DNA from 2 places in the Streptomyces sp. NPDC039609 genome. Region 2 is predicted to be linked to the other one. Evidence: riboswitches for the same ligand, from Rfam matches in the RefSeq annotation. Region 2 holds a riboswitch; the other holds the start of a gene.
What was found. A riboswitch is a leader RNA that binds a small molecule or an ion and turns the genes downstream of it on or off. The one in region 2 is predicted to bind S-adenosylmethionine.

Region 1: linked by a shared signal. The riboswitch ahead of thrC (threonine synthase) and the one ahead of ACZ561_RS29615 (aminotransferase class V-fold PLP-dependent enzyme) in region 2 are both predicted to bind S-adenosylmethionine.

What each region holds. Positions count from the first base shown of each region.
Region 1 covers NZ_JBVIUJ010000013.1:134,418-142,973, reverse strand. Annotated here, with positions in the region: gene ACZ561_RS32310 (carbohydrate-binding protein) at 1-1,358, shown strand, start outside; gene ACZ561_RS32305 (GNAT family N-acetyltransferase) at 1,447-1,992, opposite strand; gene ACZ561_RS32300 (SRPBCC family protein) at 1,989-2,456, opposite strand; gene groL (chaperonin GroEL) at 2,626-4,254, opposite strand; gene ACZ561_RS32290 (cold-shock protein) at 4,590-4,793, opposite strand; gene ACZ561_RS32285 (MoaD/ThiS family protein) at 5,240-5,518, opposite strand; gene thrC (threonine synthase) at 5,609-6,922, opposite strand; SAM riboswitch class I at 6,916-7,074, opposite strand; gene ACZ561_RS32275 (glucosyl-3-phosphoglycerate synthase) at 7,196-8,176, shown strand; gene ACZ561_RS32270 (DUF11 domain-containing protein) at 8,215-8,556, shown strand, end outside.
Region 2 covers NZ_JBVIUJ010000011.1:91,674-100,229, reverse strand. Annotated here, with positions in the region: gene qcrB (cytochrome bc1 complex cytochrome b subunit) at 1-16, shown strand, start outside; gene trpD (anthranilate phosphoribosyltransferase) at 169-1,233, shown strand; SAM riboswitch class IV at 1,311-1,427, shown strand; gene ACZ561_RS29615 (aminotransferase class V-fold PLP-dependent enzyme) at 1,617-3,041, shown strand; gene ACZ561_RS29610 (glycerate kinase family protein) at 3,052-4,203, opposite strand; gene ACZ561_RS29605 (SLC13 family permease) at 4,200-5,630, opposite strand; gene ACZ561_RS29600 (response regulator transcription factor) at 5,704-6,363, opposite strand; gene ACZ561_RS29595 (sensor histidine kinase) at 6,360-7,805, opposite strand; gene ACZ561_RS29590 (small hydrophilic protein) at 7,780-8,052, opposite strand; gene ACZ561_RS29585 (Lrp/AsnC family transcriptional regulator) at 8,136-8,417, opposite strand; gene ACZ561_RS29580 (rhomboid family intramembrane serine protease) at 8,501-8,556, opposite strand, start outside.

The DNA.
Region 1 (8,556 bases), on a different contig from region 2:
TGAACGCCCCCGCCGCCGGTACGGCCACCCTGGCCGTCCGGTTCGCCAACGGCACCACCACCACCCGTCCCGCCGGCGTCGTCGTCAACGGATCCACCGTCCAGACGCCCTCGTTCGAGGCCACCGGCGCCTGGTCCACCTGGTCGACCAAGACCCTGACCGTCACCCTGAACGCCGGCAGCAACACCATCCGGCTCTCCCCCACCACCGCCGCCGGTCTCCCCAACATCGACTCCCTGAACGTCACGACGGCCGACGGCCCACCACCCACGGCCGACGCGCTGTACGTCGCCCCGAACGGAACGGACAGCGCGTCCGGCAGTCAGTCCGACCCGACGACGCTCACCTCCGCGATCAGCCGCGTCGGCGCCGGCGGGACGATCTACCTCCGCGGCGGCACGTACCGTCACTCCACGACGATCACCGTCCCCCCGACCAACAACGGCACCGCCGCCGCCCGCAAAACGCTCTCCGCCTACCCGGGCGAGACCCCGGTGCTGAACTTCTCCGCCATGGCCGAGGACCCGGCCAACCGCGGCCTCGCCCTGAACGGCTCGTACTGGCACGTCAACGGCATCGTTGTGGAACGAGCCGGCGACAACGGGATCCTCGTCGGCGGCAGCGACAACATCATCGAGCGCACGGTCACCCGCTTCAACCGCGACACCGGACTGCAGCTCTCGCGGATCGCCTCCTCCACCCCCCGCGAGCAGTGGCCATCAGACAATCTGATCCTGAGCGCCGAGTCGCATGACAACGCCGACTCCGACGGCGAGGACGCCGACGGCTTCGCCGCGAAGCTCACCGTCGGCTCGGGGAACGTCTTCCGCTACGCCGTGTCCCACCACAACATCGACGACGGCTGGGACCTCTACACCAAGACGGACACCGGTCCCATCGGCCCGGTGACCATCGAGGACTCCCTCGCGTACGACAACGGCACCCTCAGCGACGGCTCCCAGGCCGGCAACGGCGACCGCAACGGCTACAAGCTCGGCGGCGAGGACATCGAGGTCGACCACGTCGTCCGGCGCAGCATCGCCTTCCACAACGGCAAGCACGGGTTCACGTACAACAGCAACCCGGGCACGATCACGATGTCGAGCAACATCAGCATCGACAACGCCCAGCGCAACTACACCTTCGACGCCGGCACTTCGGTGTTCCGGAGCAACACCTCCTGCCGCTCCACCACTACCGGGACGAACGACCGGACCATCGGTGACGTCGACGGCTCGAACCAGTTCTGGTCCGGCTCGAACGGCTCCCGCTGCTCCTCGTACGCAGGCGCCCTGAGCTGGTCCTACGCCTCCGACGGCCGCCTCGCTGTGTCCTTCGGCGGCCGACCGGTCACCTGATGACCCCGGTGGTCACGGTGACCCGGTGACCCCGGTGACCCGGTGACCATCGTGACCACCCCCGGCGGCCGCCCCCCGGAAACAACCGTCAACCAGGCGGCCGCCGCACCCGCCCGTACATCACCATGTCCCGCCGTTCCCCGCCCACTTCCTGCCAGGACCGCAGCACTCCCTCCCGTACGTAACCCGCCCTTTCCGCCGTCCGGATCGAGGCCTCGTTCCAGGGCTCCACGAGCAACTGGAGGCGCGGGATGCCCAGTTCGGCGAAAGCCCAATCGGTCACCGCCGTCAGCGCCGCCCCCGCCGCGCCCTCGCCACGGCAGGACGGGACGATCCAGTAGCCGAGGGTGGCTCGGCCCTCGGGGAGTTCGCGGAGCCAGAGTCCGATCATGCCCACGGCCCGCGCGTCACGGCGGCGGACGATGACGAAGGGGTAGCCGGCGGCGTTCTCCGCACGGGCCCACTGGCGGCGGACGAACCCCTCGCCCTCCGTCTCCGAGTACACCGGCGGGACAGTGGTGATCAGCGGGATGTACGGGTCCGTCGACGCCTCCTCGAGGAGGGGCAGGTCGGCCCGCTCCCAGCGGCGCAGTTCGAAGGCCCCGGCCGCCAGCCGGGGAACGATGAGGCTCACATCGTCCGAAGGTACGCGGCCAGGCGGTCGTACTCCTCTTTCACCCCGTCCTCCATCCCGGTGGCCAATGCCTGGTCCCGGATCTCCATGGACGGCCAGAGCGACGTGCTCGTGAGGGCCGTGCCACCATCCGGGGTGTCGTCGAAGGTGAGGGTCACGTGCACGGGCGGGCCGGGCATGAGCTCGAAGTTCTCCGTGTAGACGAGGCGCTCGTTCGGGACGATCTCCTCGTACGTTCCGAAGAAGACGATCTCCTGTCCGTCCGGCGCCCGCTGTCCCCAGCGCCAGGCTCCGCCGACCCGGAGGTCGACGTCGACGACCGTCGTGGTCAGCGCGGCGATCCCGTACCACTGGCGGACGTGCTCGGACGTCGTCCACGCCTCCCAGACGCGGGCGGGCGGGGCCTCGAAGGTTCGGGTGATGACCAGCTCGCGGTCGGTGGGTGTCGTCAGCAGCGTGATCATGGAACGCTCCCGCCGTGGGGGATCCGGCCGTGCGGGATCCGTCAGGGTCCTCCCACCAGCATCACCCCGAACGCCCGAGGGCGGCACCCGCAGACAGCCCGAGGGCGGTACCCCGGCAAGGAGTACCGCCCTCGGTCGCGTACAGCGAGGAACTACCGATCCGGAAGGATCAGAAGTCCATGTCACCGCCCGGCATGCCGCCCGGAGCGGCCGCACCGGCCTTCTCGGGCTTGTCGGCGATGACGGCCTCGGTGGTGAGGAACAGCGCGGCGATGGAGGCCGCGTTCTGCAGGGCAGAGCGCGTCACCTTCGCCGGGTCGATGATGCCCTCGGCGATGAGGTCCACGTACTCGTTGGTCGCGGCGTTCAGGCCGTGGCCGACGGGCAGGTTGCGGACCTTCTCCGCCACGACGCCACCCTCGAGGCCGGCGTTGACGGCGATCTGCTTCAGCGGGGCCTCGAGGGCCAGCTTCACGATGTTCGCGCCCGTGGCCTCGTCACCCGTGAGGTCGGCCTCGAGCTTCTCGAAGACGTTCGACGCCTGGAGCAGGGCCACGCCACCACCGGCGACGATGCCCTCCTCGACGGCCGCCTTCGCGTTGCGAACGGCGTCCTCGATGCGGTGCTTGCGCTCCTTGAGCTCGACCTCGGTCGCGGCACCGGCCTTGATGACCGCAACACCGCCGGCGAGCTTCGCCAGGCGCTCCTGCAGCTTCTCGCGGTCGTAGTCGCTGTCCGAGTTCTCGATCTCGGCACGGATCTGGTTGACGCGACCGGCAACCTGGTCGCTCTCGCCGGAGCCGTCGACGATCGTGGTCTCGTCCTTGGTGATGACGACCTTGCGGGCGCGGCCCAGCAGGTCCAGGCCGGCGTTCTCGAGCTTGAGACCGACCTCCTCGGAGATGACCGTGCCGCCCGTGAGGATGGCGATGTCGTTCAGCATGGCCTTGCGGCGGTCGCCGAAGCCCGGAGCCTTGACCGCGACGGACTTGAAGGTGCCGCGGATCTTGTTGACGACCAGGGTCGACAGGGCCTCGCCCTCGACGTCCTCGGCGATGATCAGCAGGGGCTTGCCCGACTGCATGACCTTCTCCAGGAGCGGGAGCAGGTCCTTCACGGAGGAGATCTTGGAGTTGACGATCAGGATGTACGGGTCGTCCAGGGACGCCTCCATACGCTCCATGTCGGTGGCGAAGTACGCCGAGATGTAGCCCTTGTCGAAGCGCATACCCTCGGTGAGCTCCAGCTCCAGACCGAAGGTCTGGGACTCCTCGACGGTGATGACGCCTTCCTTGCCGACCTTGTCCATCGCCTCGGCGATGAGCTCGCCGATCTGGGTGTCGGCGGCGGAGATGGAGGCCGTGGAAGCGATCTGCTCCTTGGTCTCGACATCCTTCGCCTGCTCGAGCAGGGCGCCCGAGACGGCCTCGACGGCCTTCTCGATGCCGCGCTTGAGGGCCATCGGGTTGGCGCCGGCCGCCACGTTGCGCAGGCCCTCGCGGACGAGCGCCTGGGCGAGGACGGTCGCGGTGGTCGTACCGTCACCGGCGACGTCGTCCGTCTTCTTGGCGACTTCCTTGACCAGCTCGGCGCCGATCTTCTCGTACGGGTCCTCGAGCTCGATCTCCTTGGCGATGGAAACACCATCGTTGGTGATCGTGGGGGCGCCCCACTTCTTCTCGAGGACGACGTTCCGGCCCTTGGGGCCAAGGGTGACCTTTACGGCGTCGGCGAGCTGGTTCATCCCGCGCTCGAGACCGCGCCGTGCCTCCTCGTCGAACGCGATGATCTTGGCCATGTGAAGTGGTCCTCCCGGACATGGGGTGGATAACGCTCCAGGACCGCGCCGACGCCCGCGACGGACGGCCTGCGTACCCGGCGGTTCCTTGCCCCACCTGGCCGCGGACCTCGTCTGCCCGATCCTCGTAAGCACTCTCACCTTCAGAGTGCTAACGCCAATGATTAGCACTCGGCCCATGCGAGTGCAAGCGACTCCCACAGATCGAGAGACGGCCCGGGCGCACGTCCCCTCCCCTCCCGCACACGCGCGAGGGGTCCGCATCCTGGTCAGGATGCGGACCCCTCGACGTAGAGAACGCGTGAGTGCGTACGTGGTGGCCGATCGCGCCGTGCTCAGACGGCGAGCTTGACCATGTCCGCCTGCGGACCCTTCTGGCCCTGCGAGATCTCGAACTCGACCCGCTGACCTTCTTCAAGGGTGCGGTAACCGTCCATCTGGATCGCGCTGTAGTGGACGAATACATCCGCACCACCGTCGACCGCGATGAAGCCGTAGCCCTTCTCCGCGTTGAACCACTTGACGGTGCCCTGAGCCATGCCTAACTCCCCTATTACTGGCCCTTGCGCGGGACCGCACTTCGCGGACCCGGGTCAGACCCTGCGCCGGAACGCGTCGACCGCGGCTGAATGTATCTGTCCAACTGCCCTCTGCAACAGGTCAATCGGACGAGAAATCTGGGCGCGACGGAAAGGAGAATTAAGGAGAATTCACTGAATCCCGGGGCAAGTCGGGCCCGTCAAAGTGCGCAGAAGGTACACAACACTCGAACACTTTGGCTGCTTCTTGTCGGGTGCGGGCGCATTCTCATATGCGTCTGGCACAAGCAGCGAAGGGAAGTCAGGGGGACTTCCCCAACTCTACCCCGTTCAACCATGCAGAATTACCCCCTCCGCTTCTCCGGCGGAGGGGGCAATTCAAGTGACCGTGGGTAACTCAGGTGACCGTGGGTGACTCAAAGGCCTTTGTACGGTCGCCCCGGGGCTCAGCAGCCGCCGGCGACCGCCGGGATGATCGAGACGCCGGCGCCGTCCGGCGTCGCCGTCTCCAGGCCCTGCTCGAAACGGACGTCGTCGTCGTTGACGTACACGTTCACGAAGCGGCGCAGCTTGCCCTGGTCGTCCAGGACGCGGGCGGCGATACCCGTGTGGTTCTTCTCCAGGTCGGCGATGACCTCCGAGAGCGTCGCGCCCTCGGCGGCGACCTCGGCCTGGCCGCCGGTGTAGGTGCGGAGGATGGTGGGGATGCGGACCTTGACGCTCATGGGTGGTTCACCTTCGGGGCGGGGACGGATGACGGGTGGATGGGGCCGCCGGGGCACCGGGCCGCCCCGGCACCCCGTCGGTCGCGGGCGTCAGCCCGCCAGGCCGGCTTCGCGGAACGCGTCCAGGCTCGGGCGGATCGTGGCGGTCGCCTGCGAGGTATCGGCCACCGCGTCCAGGGTCTTGAGGCCGTCACCGGTGTTGAGCACGACCGTGGTGAGCGTGGGGTCGAGGAGACCGGCCTCGATCAGCTTCTTCGTCACGCCGACGGTCACGCCGCCCGCCGTCTCGGCGAAGATGCCCTCGGTCCGGGCCAGGATCTTGATCGCCTCGACGACCTGCTCGTCGTCGACGTCCTCCACCGCACCGCCCGTGCGACGCGCGATGTCCAGGACGTACGGGCCGTCGGCCGGGTTGCCGATGGCGAGCGACTTGGCGATGGTGTTCGGCTTCTGGGGCCGTACGACGTCGTGGCCGGCCTTGAAGGCCGTCGACACCGGGGAGCAGCCCTCGGCCTGCGCGCCGAAGATCTTGTACGGCTTGTCCTCGACGAGACCGAGCTTGATGAGCTCCTGCAGACCCTTGTCGATCTTGGTGAGCTGCGAGCCCGAGGCGATCGGGATGACGAGCTGGTCGGGCAGCTGCCAGCCGAGCTGCTCGCAGATCTCGTACGCGAGCGTCTTGGAACCCTCGCCGTAGTACGGGCGCAGGTTGACGTTGACGAAGCCCCAGCCCTCGCCCAGCGGGTCGCCGATGAGCTCGGAGCAGAAGCGGTTGACGTCGTCGTAGTTGCCCTCGATGCCCACGAGTTCACCGCCGTAGACGGCGGCCATGACGACCTTGCCCTGCTCCAGGTCGTGCGGGATGAACACGCAGGAGCGGAAGCCGGCGCGGGCGGCGGCGGCGCCGACGGCGCCGGCCAGGTTGCCGGTGGAGGAGCAGGACAGGGTGGTGAAGCCGAAGGCGCGGGCGGCCTCGAGGGCCTGGGCGACGACGCGGTCCTTGAAGGAGTGCGTCGGGTTGCCGGAGTCGTCCTTGACGTAGAGCTTGCCCGGCTCGACGCCCAGCTCGCGGGCGAGGTTGTCGGCCTGGACGAGCTTGGTCCAGCCCGGGTTCAGGTTCGGCTTCTCGGCGACGTCGGCGGGGACGGGCAGCAGCGGGGCGTAGCGCCAGATGTTGGCGGGGCCGGCCTCGATCTGCTTGCGCAGCGCCTCCGGGTCGCCCAGGGGCAGGTCGTAGGCGACTTCGAGCGGGCCGAAACAGAGCTCGCAGGCGAAGATGGGACCGAGGGGGAACTTCTCACCGCATTCACGACAGGAGAGTCCGGAAGCCGGACCGAGGTCAACCGTCGAAGTGGTGGTGGAAACAGTCTGTACAGCCATGGAGGCGAGGCCCTTTCTCCTCATCTTTCCCATGACGAACGTCGCCATGAGACGGATTTGGCACCTTCCCTAGCCGGGAGCCTCGCGGGCGCAGTACGTGACGACTGCGGACGAGACCGACTGGAGGGTTGCCGGGGCTTCAACGGGCCGTTTCCCTCTGCCCCTCTGGATGAGCGGTATTCGGTTGTAGGACGTGGATGGCACCCCGACATGCATCGGGCATCCGCGTTGTTCAAGACTGTAACCGAAGGCATGGACGCCTGAGATGGTCGTCCGAACCGCGAGATGGAGATCACGTTGCTGGATGAGGTGGAGCGCTGGCTGGCCCGGCGGTCCTGGTCCGTGGCAGACCGTCCGCTGGAGCAGCTGCTGGCCGCCAAGCGGGGGACGACGGTCAGCGTGGTGCTGCCTGCGCTCGACGAGGAGGCGACGGTCGGCGACATCGTCTCCGTGATCCGCCGGGAGCTGATGTCCGAGGCGGTGCCGCTGGTCGACGAGCTCGTGGTGCTCGACTCCGGTTCCACGGACCGTACGGCCGAGGTCGCGGCGGCGGCCGGGGCGCGGGTGGTGGCGCGCGACGAGATCCTGCCGCGGATACCGGCCGTGCCCGGCAAGGGCGAGGTGCTGTGGCGGTCACTGATGGTGACCAGTGGTGACATCGTCTGCTTCGTCGACGCGGATCTGCGGGACTTCTCCGCGGACTTCGTCACCGGCATCGTCGGCCCGCTCCTCACCGAGCCGGACGTCGACTTCGTGAAGGCGATGTACGACCGCCCGCTGAGTACCGGGGTCGATCCGCTCGCCTCCGGCAAGACCCCAGGTCAGGGCGGGCGGGTGACGGAGCTGGTGGCCCGGCCGCTGCTGAATCTGCACTGGCCGCAGCTGGCCGGCTTCGTCCAGCCGCTGGGCGGCGAGTACGCGGCGCGGCGCTCGCTGCTCGAACGGCTCCCCTTCCCCGTCGGTTACGGAGTGGAGCTGGGGCTGCTCGTCGACGCGCTGCACACGGTCGGCCTCGACGCCCTCGCGCAGGTCGACGTCGGGGTCCGTAAGCACCGCCACCAGGACGAGCGGGCGCTCGGCCGCATGGCGGCGGCGATCTACCGGACCGCGCAGCTGCGGCTGTCCCGCGGCCATCTGGTGCGGCCGCTGCTGACACAGTTCGAGCGGGACGAGACGGGCGGGGGGAAGGGCTTCACGCCGCGGACGTACGCCGTGGACACGGAGGAGCGGCCGCCGATGATCGACATCACGGAGTACGCGCGCCGCCGCGTGGCGTAACACCGAATAATGATGCTTTCTTACTAAATTTCCGTTTCATGCGCTTCAACAATCGGATGACCACACTGCCGGTGGCGCTCGTCCTCGCCGTCGGCGCGCTCGGCTCACTGTCCCTCGCCGCGGCCGGACCGGCCGCGGCGGACGTGGTGGAACCCTTCGGCATGCGGTACGACGCCTCCCTGTACGGCGACTTCACGACCGTCGGCAACACGGTCATGGGCTGCCCCACCGCCCCCGCCGACCTGGCCGCGCGCTGCGCCACCGCCGCCGCGGGCCAGGGCGGCGACACCAACAACACCTTCGCCATGAAGCGCGTCAACACCGCCTCCATGGCCGCCGGTTACGGCTCCAGCACCGGCCGGGTGGAGATCCCCGCGGGC
Region 2 (8,556 bases):
CCACGGCCACCACTGATCACCTGACTCCCCCCTAGGGCTTCGCCCTGGGGGGACGCCCAGAAGGTCGCCACAGCGGGAGCCCCGTCCATTCGATGGACGGGGCTCTTTGCCGTCCCCGTGGGTCGATAGGGTGGAGTCGTATCCGTTACGCACTGACCAGGAGCTGCCATGAGCGCTGCGACCCCCGCTGGAGGACCTACGTCGGCGGGCCGCTCCTGGCCCACCGTCCTGGACGGACTGCTGACCGGCCGCGACCAGAGCGCCGAGGACACCGCCTGGGCGATGGACCGCATCCTGCGCGGTGAGGCCACCGACGCCCAGATCGCCGGCTTCGCCGTCGCGCTGCGTGCCAAGGGCGAGACCGTCGAGGAGATCTCCGGCCTCGTCCGGACGATGTACGAGCACGCCAATGTGATCGAGGTCCCCGGCCCGTCCGTGGACATCGTCGGCACCGGCGGCGACGGCGCCAAGACGGTCAACATCTCGACGATGTCAGCGATCGTCGTGGCCGGCACCGGCGCCAAGGTCGTCAAGCACGGCAACCGTGCCGCGTCGAGCGCGAGCGGCGCCTCCGACGTCCTGGAGAAGCTGGGCGTCAATCTCCAGCTGACCCCGCAGCGGGTCGTCGAGGTCGCGGAGGAGGCCGGGATCACCTTCTGCTTCGCGGTGAAATTCCACCCGGCGCTGCGCCATGTGGCCGCTGCCCGCAAGGAGCTCGGCATCCGGACCACCTTCAACTTCCTCGGTCCGCTCACCAACCCCGCCCGGGTCAAGGCGCAGGCGACCGGCGTGGCCGACGCCCGGATGGCGCCGATCATGGCCGGGGTGCTCGCCGAGCGCGGCTCCTCGGCGCTGGTCTTCCGCGGGGACGACGGCCTGGACGAGCTGACGACCACGGCCACCTCACGCGTCTGGGTGGTACGGGACGGTGCGGTGCGCGAGGAGGCCTTCGACCCGCGGGACGTCGGCATCGAACTCGTACCGGTGGAGGCGCTGCGCGGCGCCGACGCCTCGTACAACGCCGATGTCGCCCGCCGGCTGCTCGCGGGCGAGACAGGGCCGGTACGGGACGCGGTGCTGCTGAACTCGGCGGCCGCGCTGACGGCCCTGGAGCCGGGCGAGGGCACTCTGGTGGAGCAGCTGCGCGAGGGAATCGCGAAGGCGGCCGAGTCGATCGACTCGGGGGCGGCGAGGCAGGCGCTGGAGCGCTGGGTCGCGGCCAGCAACAGGTAGGAGCACGGCGCGGACCCCGTTCCGGAATCCGGGACGGGGTTGCGCGGCGGCGATCACGTGGCATACGTTCTGTGCCAGGTCATGAGTGACAGCCATTAAGCCCCGGCTGGCTGTCCGGCAACCCTCCGTCCGTGGCGGGGTGCCCCGGGTGAAGACCAGGCCGTAGGCAGCAAGGTCTACGGCAAGCGCGGACCCCTGCGACACCCTGGGGTCCTGGTCCTCAAGGGAGCAGTCTCGTGAGCAAGCGAATGCGCTAGGGCCTTCGGCCCCGTTGTCCCACCCTCCGCACGAACACCGTGTGTCGAGGCAACACCCGTACGCGGCACCCCACTTCGCGCTGCCCTGCGGGCCCTTCGCTGCCATTCCCGCCAGGAGATACCGTCATGTCCGCGTACCCGAACGCCACCGCCGTCGCCGCTTCCGCCGCCACCACGCCGGCCGCCTCTGCCGTCGACCCCGAGGCCGGCGACCCCTGCTGCGCCGCCCCGCTCCCGGTCCTGGGGCGGGACGTCACCGTTCCGCTCGTCACCGGGGGCGAGGTCACCTACGCCGCGCTCGACTACGCCGCCAGCGCGCCGGCCCTGCAGCGCGTCTGGGACGACGTCGCCGCCTACGCCCCGTACTACGGCAGCGTCCACCGCGGCGCCGGGTACCTCTCGCAGCTCTCCACCGACCTCTTCGAGAACAGCCGCGTCACCGTCGCCGAGTTCCTCGACTGCCGCCCCGGCGACCAGGTCGTCTTCACCCGCTCCACCACCGACTCGCTCAACCTGCTCGCCGCCACGCTCCCCGCCGGTTGCGAGGTCTTCGTCTTCGAGACCGAGCACCACGCCTCGCTCCTGCCGTGGAAGGACGCCCGGGTCACCTACCTCAACGCCCCGCGCACGCACGCCCAGGCCGTCGAGACCCTGGAGCGGGCCCTCGCCGACCGCGACCCCTACGGCCCCGCCCTCGTCTGCGTCACCGGCGCGTCCAACGTCACCGGGGAGCTGTGGCCGGTGAGGGAGCTGGCCGCCGCCGCGCACGCCCACGGTGCCCGGATCGTCCTCGACGCCGCCCAGCTCGCGCCCCACCACCCCGTTTCCGTACAGGAGTTGGACGTGGACTGGGTCGCCTTCTCCGGCCACAAGCTGTACGCCCCGTTCGGCTCGGGTGTCCTCGCCGGCCGTGCCGACTGGCTCCAGGAGGCCGAGCCGTACCTCGCCGGCGGCGGCGCGTCCAAGAAGGTCGCCCGCCGCGCCGACGGCGGTGTCGACGTCGAGTGGCACACCACCGCCGCCCGCCACGAGGCCGGTTCGCCGAACGTCATCGGCGTCTACTCCATCGCCTCCGCCTGCAAGGCGCTCACCGAGGCCGGGTTCGACACCCTCGTCGCCCGTGAGCAGCACCTGATCGACACCGTTCGCGAGGGTCTGGCCGAGGTCCCCGAGGTGAAGGTGCTCTCGCTCTTCGGCGACGAGTCCCCGCGCGTCGGTGTCATCTCCTTCGTGGTGGAGGGCTGGAACAGCTCCCACTTCGCCGCCGCGCTCTCCGCCGAGTACGGCATCGGCGTCCGCGACGGCCTCTTCTGCGCCCACCCGCTGGTCCGCACCCTGCTCGGCAGCGACCCGCAGACCCAGGGCGAATGCGGGGCCCCCGAGGCCGCGCCCGGTGAGAAGTCGCTCAACGCCATCCGCGTCAGCTTCGGAGCCGGTACGCCGGACGAGCACGTGGAGCGCTTCGTACGGGCCGTGAAGGAGCTCGTCCGGGACGGCGCGCAGTGGAAGTACCGCACCGAGGACGGCCGTTGCGTCCCGGACCGCGGCTGATCCGTCCCGCTCAGGCCGCCAGCCGGGTCCCCACCAGGACCATCCGCAGGGCGCGCTCGGCCGCGTCGGCGAGGAACTCGCCGCCCCGGACGAGCGCCTCGGGCAGGGCCATCGGCGCCGGCAGGATCGAACCGTAGGCGTCCACCCCCACCGCCCGCACATGGTGGACGCCGTGCCCCAGCATGCCGGCCAGCGCGAGGACCGGGACGCCATGGGACTTGGCCCGGTGGGCCACCTCGGCGGGGATCTTTCCCCGGACGGTCTGGCCGTCCAGGGCGCCCTCGGCCGTGATGACGAGGTCGGCGCGGGCCAGCCGGGCATCCAGGTCGATCCGGTCGAGCAGCACCTCGAAGCGGGGCAGCAGCCGGGCGCCCAGTGCGGCCAGCCCGGCACCGAGACCGCCCGAGGCGCCCGTGCCCGGGGCGGTTCGCAGATCGACGGGCCCGGGAAGGTCGCGGCCGAGGACGGTGGCCCAGCGCTCCAGCGCGGCCGACAGCTCCTCGACCCGCTCCGGGCTCGCGCCCTTCTGCGGACCGAAGACCCGCGCCACGCCCCGCTCCCCGCACAGCAGGTTGTACGGATTGCAGGCCACGAGCAGCTCGGAGGAGGCGAGCCGCGGGTCGAGGCCGTCGGGGTCGATCCGAGCCAGGCGGTTCAACGCGCCACCCCCTGGGGGAAGTTCGACCCCGTCGGCGTCCAGGAGCCGGGCTCCGAGTGCCTGGAGCGCACCCGCCCCGCCGTCCGAGGTGCCGGAGTCGCCGCAGCCGACCAGGATGCGGTCGGCCCCGGCGTCCAGCGCGGCCCGGATCAGTTCGCCGACCCCGAAGGTGGTCGTGGCGCCCGGGTCCCGCCGTCCGGGCGGCACCAGGGAGAGGCCCGCGACGGCCGCCATCTCGACCACCGCGGAGGAGTCGTCGAGGAGCGCGAAGTGGGTCCCTACGGGTGCGCCCAGCGGGCCGGTCGCGACCCGGGGCACGAGCGTGCCACCGGTCGCGGCCGCCAGCGCCCGCGCCGTACCCTCCCCGCCGTCGACCAGCGGGATCAGATCGAGCAGGGCGTCCGGGCAGGCCCTGCGCACCCCCTCGGCGATGGCCTCCGCGGCCTCGGGGGCGGAGAGGGACTCCTTGAACCCGCTGGGGGCGACGGCGATACGAAGGGTCATGGCTGGGACTCCAGACGGACGGGCACGCCGAGCAGCGGCCAGACGACGAGGGCGAAGAACAGCACCAGCGCGGCGCTGAGCGGGGCGAGCACGGCGGAGAGCCGCAGCAGATGACGCGGTGTGAAGGTCGGGACGCCGTCCGGCGGTTCGGAGAACAGCGCGACCGGTTTGGCGGAGGCGGGCAGGGTCTGGCAGAAGCCGGCGGCAGCCGTGGAGGCGAGCGCGGCGGCGACCGGATCGACCCCGGCGCCGACCGCCGCCGCCATCACCAGCGGCACCAGGACCGAGGAACGGGCGGAGCGGGACTGGAGGACCAGGTGCGCGGCCGTGCCGACCACGACGACCACGGCGAGGAAGGCCCAGGCGGGCATCCCGTCCGGCAGCCCGCCGACCAGCCACCCCGCAGCGCCCGAGTCGACCAGCGCCACGCCCATCGCGGTGGTCGCCGCCATGAACAGGAGCATCGGCCACGGCACGGCGCCAAGACCGTCCCTGAGCCGTACGGTCCCCAGCATCGGCGAGGAGGCCACCACCGCGCCGATCAGCGCGACCACGGCGGGCGACACCCCGTGCACGGGCTCCGAGCACCACAGAGCGATCACCGTCCCGAGCAGCAGCAGGCACCGGGTCTCCTCCGTGGTCAGCGGCCCCGAGACCGCGGTGGGGGAGTGCTCCTGGAGCCGGGCGGCGGTGATCCGCACCGGCTCGCGCCGATCCGCCCGGCGCGTCGTCGTCAGCAGGACGGTCTCCGCAGCCAGATGGGAGGAGACCACCGCAAGTGGCAGCCCGAGCACCAGCCACTCCACGAAGCCGATCCGCTCACCGGTCCGCTCCAGGAGCAGACTCACCGTGATGAGATGCGCCCCCGCCCCGATCAGCGTCGCCACCGCCGACAGCAGCACGACCGTGGGGAAGAGCAGGGCCAGCATCACCACCAGCCGGCGCCGTTCGGACAGAGCCTTGGCGAGCGACAGGAAGACCGGCAGCGCGAGCGCGGCCCTGCCCGAGGTGGCCGGGACGGCGAAGGCGGTCACCACCAGGGCCGCGGTGGTCAGATGGACCAGCTGACGTACGGTACGGGCCCCGCTGACCAGGAAGGCCGCGGCCCGCCCGGCGAGCCCTGTCCGGGTCACCGCGGCGGCCAGCACGAACGCGCAGATCAGCAGCCAGATCGTCTCGTCGCCGAGCGTGCCGAACAGGGTGTCGGCGCTGATCACCCCCGTCGCCGTCAGCGCGAGCCCCGCGCCGAGGGCGACATGGGTGTCGTCGACGGGGGCGGCGATCCAGGCGCAGGTGGCGAGGGCGAAGACCACCAGAGTGAGCCGGGCCTCGCCACCGAGGCCCGGGGCGACGCCGGGGACGGCGAGCAGCGCACAGAGGCTCAAGGAGAGGCAGAGCCACACCGACCGACCGAGGGAGAGTTTCACACGGACCACTCTCCGAGCGGGCGGTGAGCCACCGATGAGCCCTCCATGAAAGGAGGTTCATCGGCCCGGCCCGTCAGGGCATCCGGTACCCCATGCCCCGGACCGTCTCCAGGCGCTCCGCCCCCAGCTTCCTGCGCAGCGCCCGGACGTACACGTCCACGATGTTGGATCCGGGGTCGAAGTCGTACCCCCACACATGGGACAGGATCTGCACGCGCGAGAGCACCTGCCCCGGGTGGCGCAGGAAGAGCTCGAGCAGCACGAACTCACGGGCGGTCAGATCCACGGTCCGCTCCCCGGACCTGGCCCGCCGGGTGCGCAGATCCAGGGTCAGATCGCCGCTGCGCAACACCGTCACCTCGGGCGTACGGGCGGCGGTGCGCAGCCGCAGCCGTATCCGGGCCAGGAGCTCCTCGAAGCGGAACGGCTTGGTCATCCAGTCGTCCGCCCCGCCCTCCAGACCGGCCACCGTGTCCCGTACCGAATCACGGGCCGTCAACACGATGACGGGCAACGTCACCCGGGCCTCGCGCAGTTCTCGCAGGACGGTGAAGCCGTCCCGCCCGGGCAGCCCGATGTCCAGGACCATCAGGTCGAAGCCGCCGGTGACGGCCCGGTGGAGGGCGGTGTCGCCGTCGGCGGCGACCGTGGTCGTGAAGCCGTTGGCGCGCAGCCCCTTCTCCACGAAGGAGGCGATCCGGTCCTCGTCCTCGGCGATCAGAATGCGGTTCACGGTGACTCCTCGAGGGCGAGTACGAGTACGAAGGTGGCGCCGCCGCCCTCGGTCGGGCGCAGTTCGACGCGCCCGCCCCGATGGCCTTCGGCGATGGCCCGGACGATGGAGAGGCCGAGGCCGGCGCCGCTGGTCCGGGCGCCGCGGCGGGTGGTGCCCCGCCGGAACCGTTCGAAGACGACCTCGGCGTCCTGTTCCTGGACGCCCGGGCCGTTGTCGGCGACGTACAGCTCGATCCGGCCCTCGGCCGTCCGCGAGCCGATCGCAATCCGCTGCCCCGGCACGGTGTGCTGGACCGCGTTCTGGGCGAGCTGCACCATCGCCTGGGTGATCCGCTGCGGGTCGAGGGCGGCCTCCCGGTCGGCGACCCCGTCGAGGGCCCAGTCCCGTTCGCCCAGCGCCCGCGCCTTCACGAAGACATCGGCGGTCAGCTCCGCGAGCTGGACCGGCTCGGTGCGGACGAAGTCCGGCCGTTCGGCCTTGGCGAGCAGCAGCAGGTCCTCCACGATCCGGCTCATCCGGTCGAGTTCGTCGGTCACCAGCCGGACGGTCTCGCGCTGCTCGGCCGGGTCCTCGCCCATCAGCTCCAGATGACCACGCACGATGGTGATCGGCGTGCGCAGCTCGTGCCCGGCGTCGTCGACGAACTGGCGCTGCCCGGCGAACGCCTGTTCAAGACGGTCCAGCATCGCGTTGAAGGTCTCGGCGAGCGCGGCGATGTCGTCCCGGCCCTGGACGGGGATCCGCTGGGTCAGATCGCGCTCGGTCAGTTCGGCGGCCGTCGCGCGGACCACTCGTACGGGTGCAAGGATGCGGCCCGCGACGGCCCAGCCGATGCCGGTCGTCATCAGCAGCGCCACGCCCGATATGGCGAGCAGGACGCGGAACGCCTCGTCGGCGACGGCCCGCTCGCGGTCCGCGTGGAAGGCGACCACGAACGCGGAGTCGCCCCCGCCGCCGGGGCTCTCCATCGGCACCTTCGCCCACCGGACCTCGCCCCGGGCGCGCTCGATCCGACCCGAGGAGGCGTCGGACGCGGCGATGGCGTCGAGCGAGACGCGGTCGCGGTGCAGGGCGACCGTGGTGGGGAGGTCCCGGGACTGCCGGATGACGCGGAGCCCCGGGCCACTGGTGCCCACCAGGCCGAGGAGCTCCTCGTCGGGGTCGGAGTACTGCCGCTGGAGGAAGATCCGCAGGAGCGCGTCCGGGTCGGTGAACCGGCGCCCGGTCGCGGGATCGACGCCCTGTTCCACGAAGTTGGCGAACTCCCCGGTCTCCTGGGTCAGGAGCTGGTTGATCCGGTGGTCCACGTCCCGCAGCAGGAGCGAGCGGGTGGCCACGGCGACGGCGGCCAGGGCCACGGCCATCACGAACAGCAGCCACAGCAGGATGCGGACGCGTGCGGAGACGCGGTGGTCAGCCCTCTTCACCGAGGTCGTCATCGTCGTCGCCGGTGGCCGAGGGTCCGGGCACCACCGCGTCGGACGGCGGAGCCGACGGGGCCGACGGCGTGCCGCCGGGGCTCGGGGTGGAGCTCGGTGTCGAGCCGCTCGGCGTGGAGCCGAGCTGCACGGCGGGCGGCACCCGGGGAGCCTCGGGCTCGTCGGTCAGGGCGTAGCTCGTCGCGGCTATCCCGAGCGGGATGGCGACGACGGCGGCGAGCGTGGCCATGCGATGGGTGAAGGACATGCGATCAGGCTGGCGCGCGCGGGTGGCCGCCAGGATGAGGCCCCGATGAGGATTCCTTCATCTTCACCGCGGTGTCCTCCGGGTCAGGACTCCAGGCCGATGGCGAAGGCCGCTTCGAGGTCGTGCTGGGAGTACGTACGGAACGCGACGTGCGTGTCCGTCGCCTCGACACCGGGGATCTTGCTGATCCGGCCGGGGATCACGTCCGCCAGGTCGTCGTGCCGGGGCACGCGGACCATGGCGATCAGGTCGTACGTGCCGGTCACCGAGAAGACCTCGCTGACGCTGTCGAGCGCGGCGATCGACTCCGCGATCTCCGGGATGCGGTCCACACTGGTCTTGATGAGCACGATCGCGGTGATCACGGCTGGCTTACTCCCTCGGTCGCCGCGGCTTGGACCTTCACTCTAGCCCGCCCGCCTCACGCCACCACCCTGCCGACGAGGCGCTACGCGCGCTGCACCCTTCCCCTGTAGCGCCCCCAGGCATAGAGGAAGCCGAAGG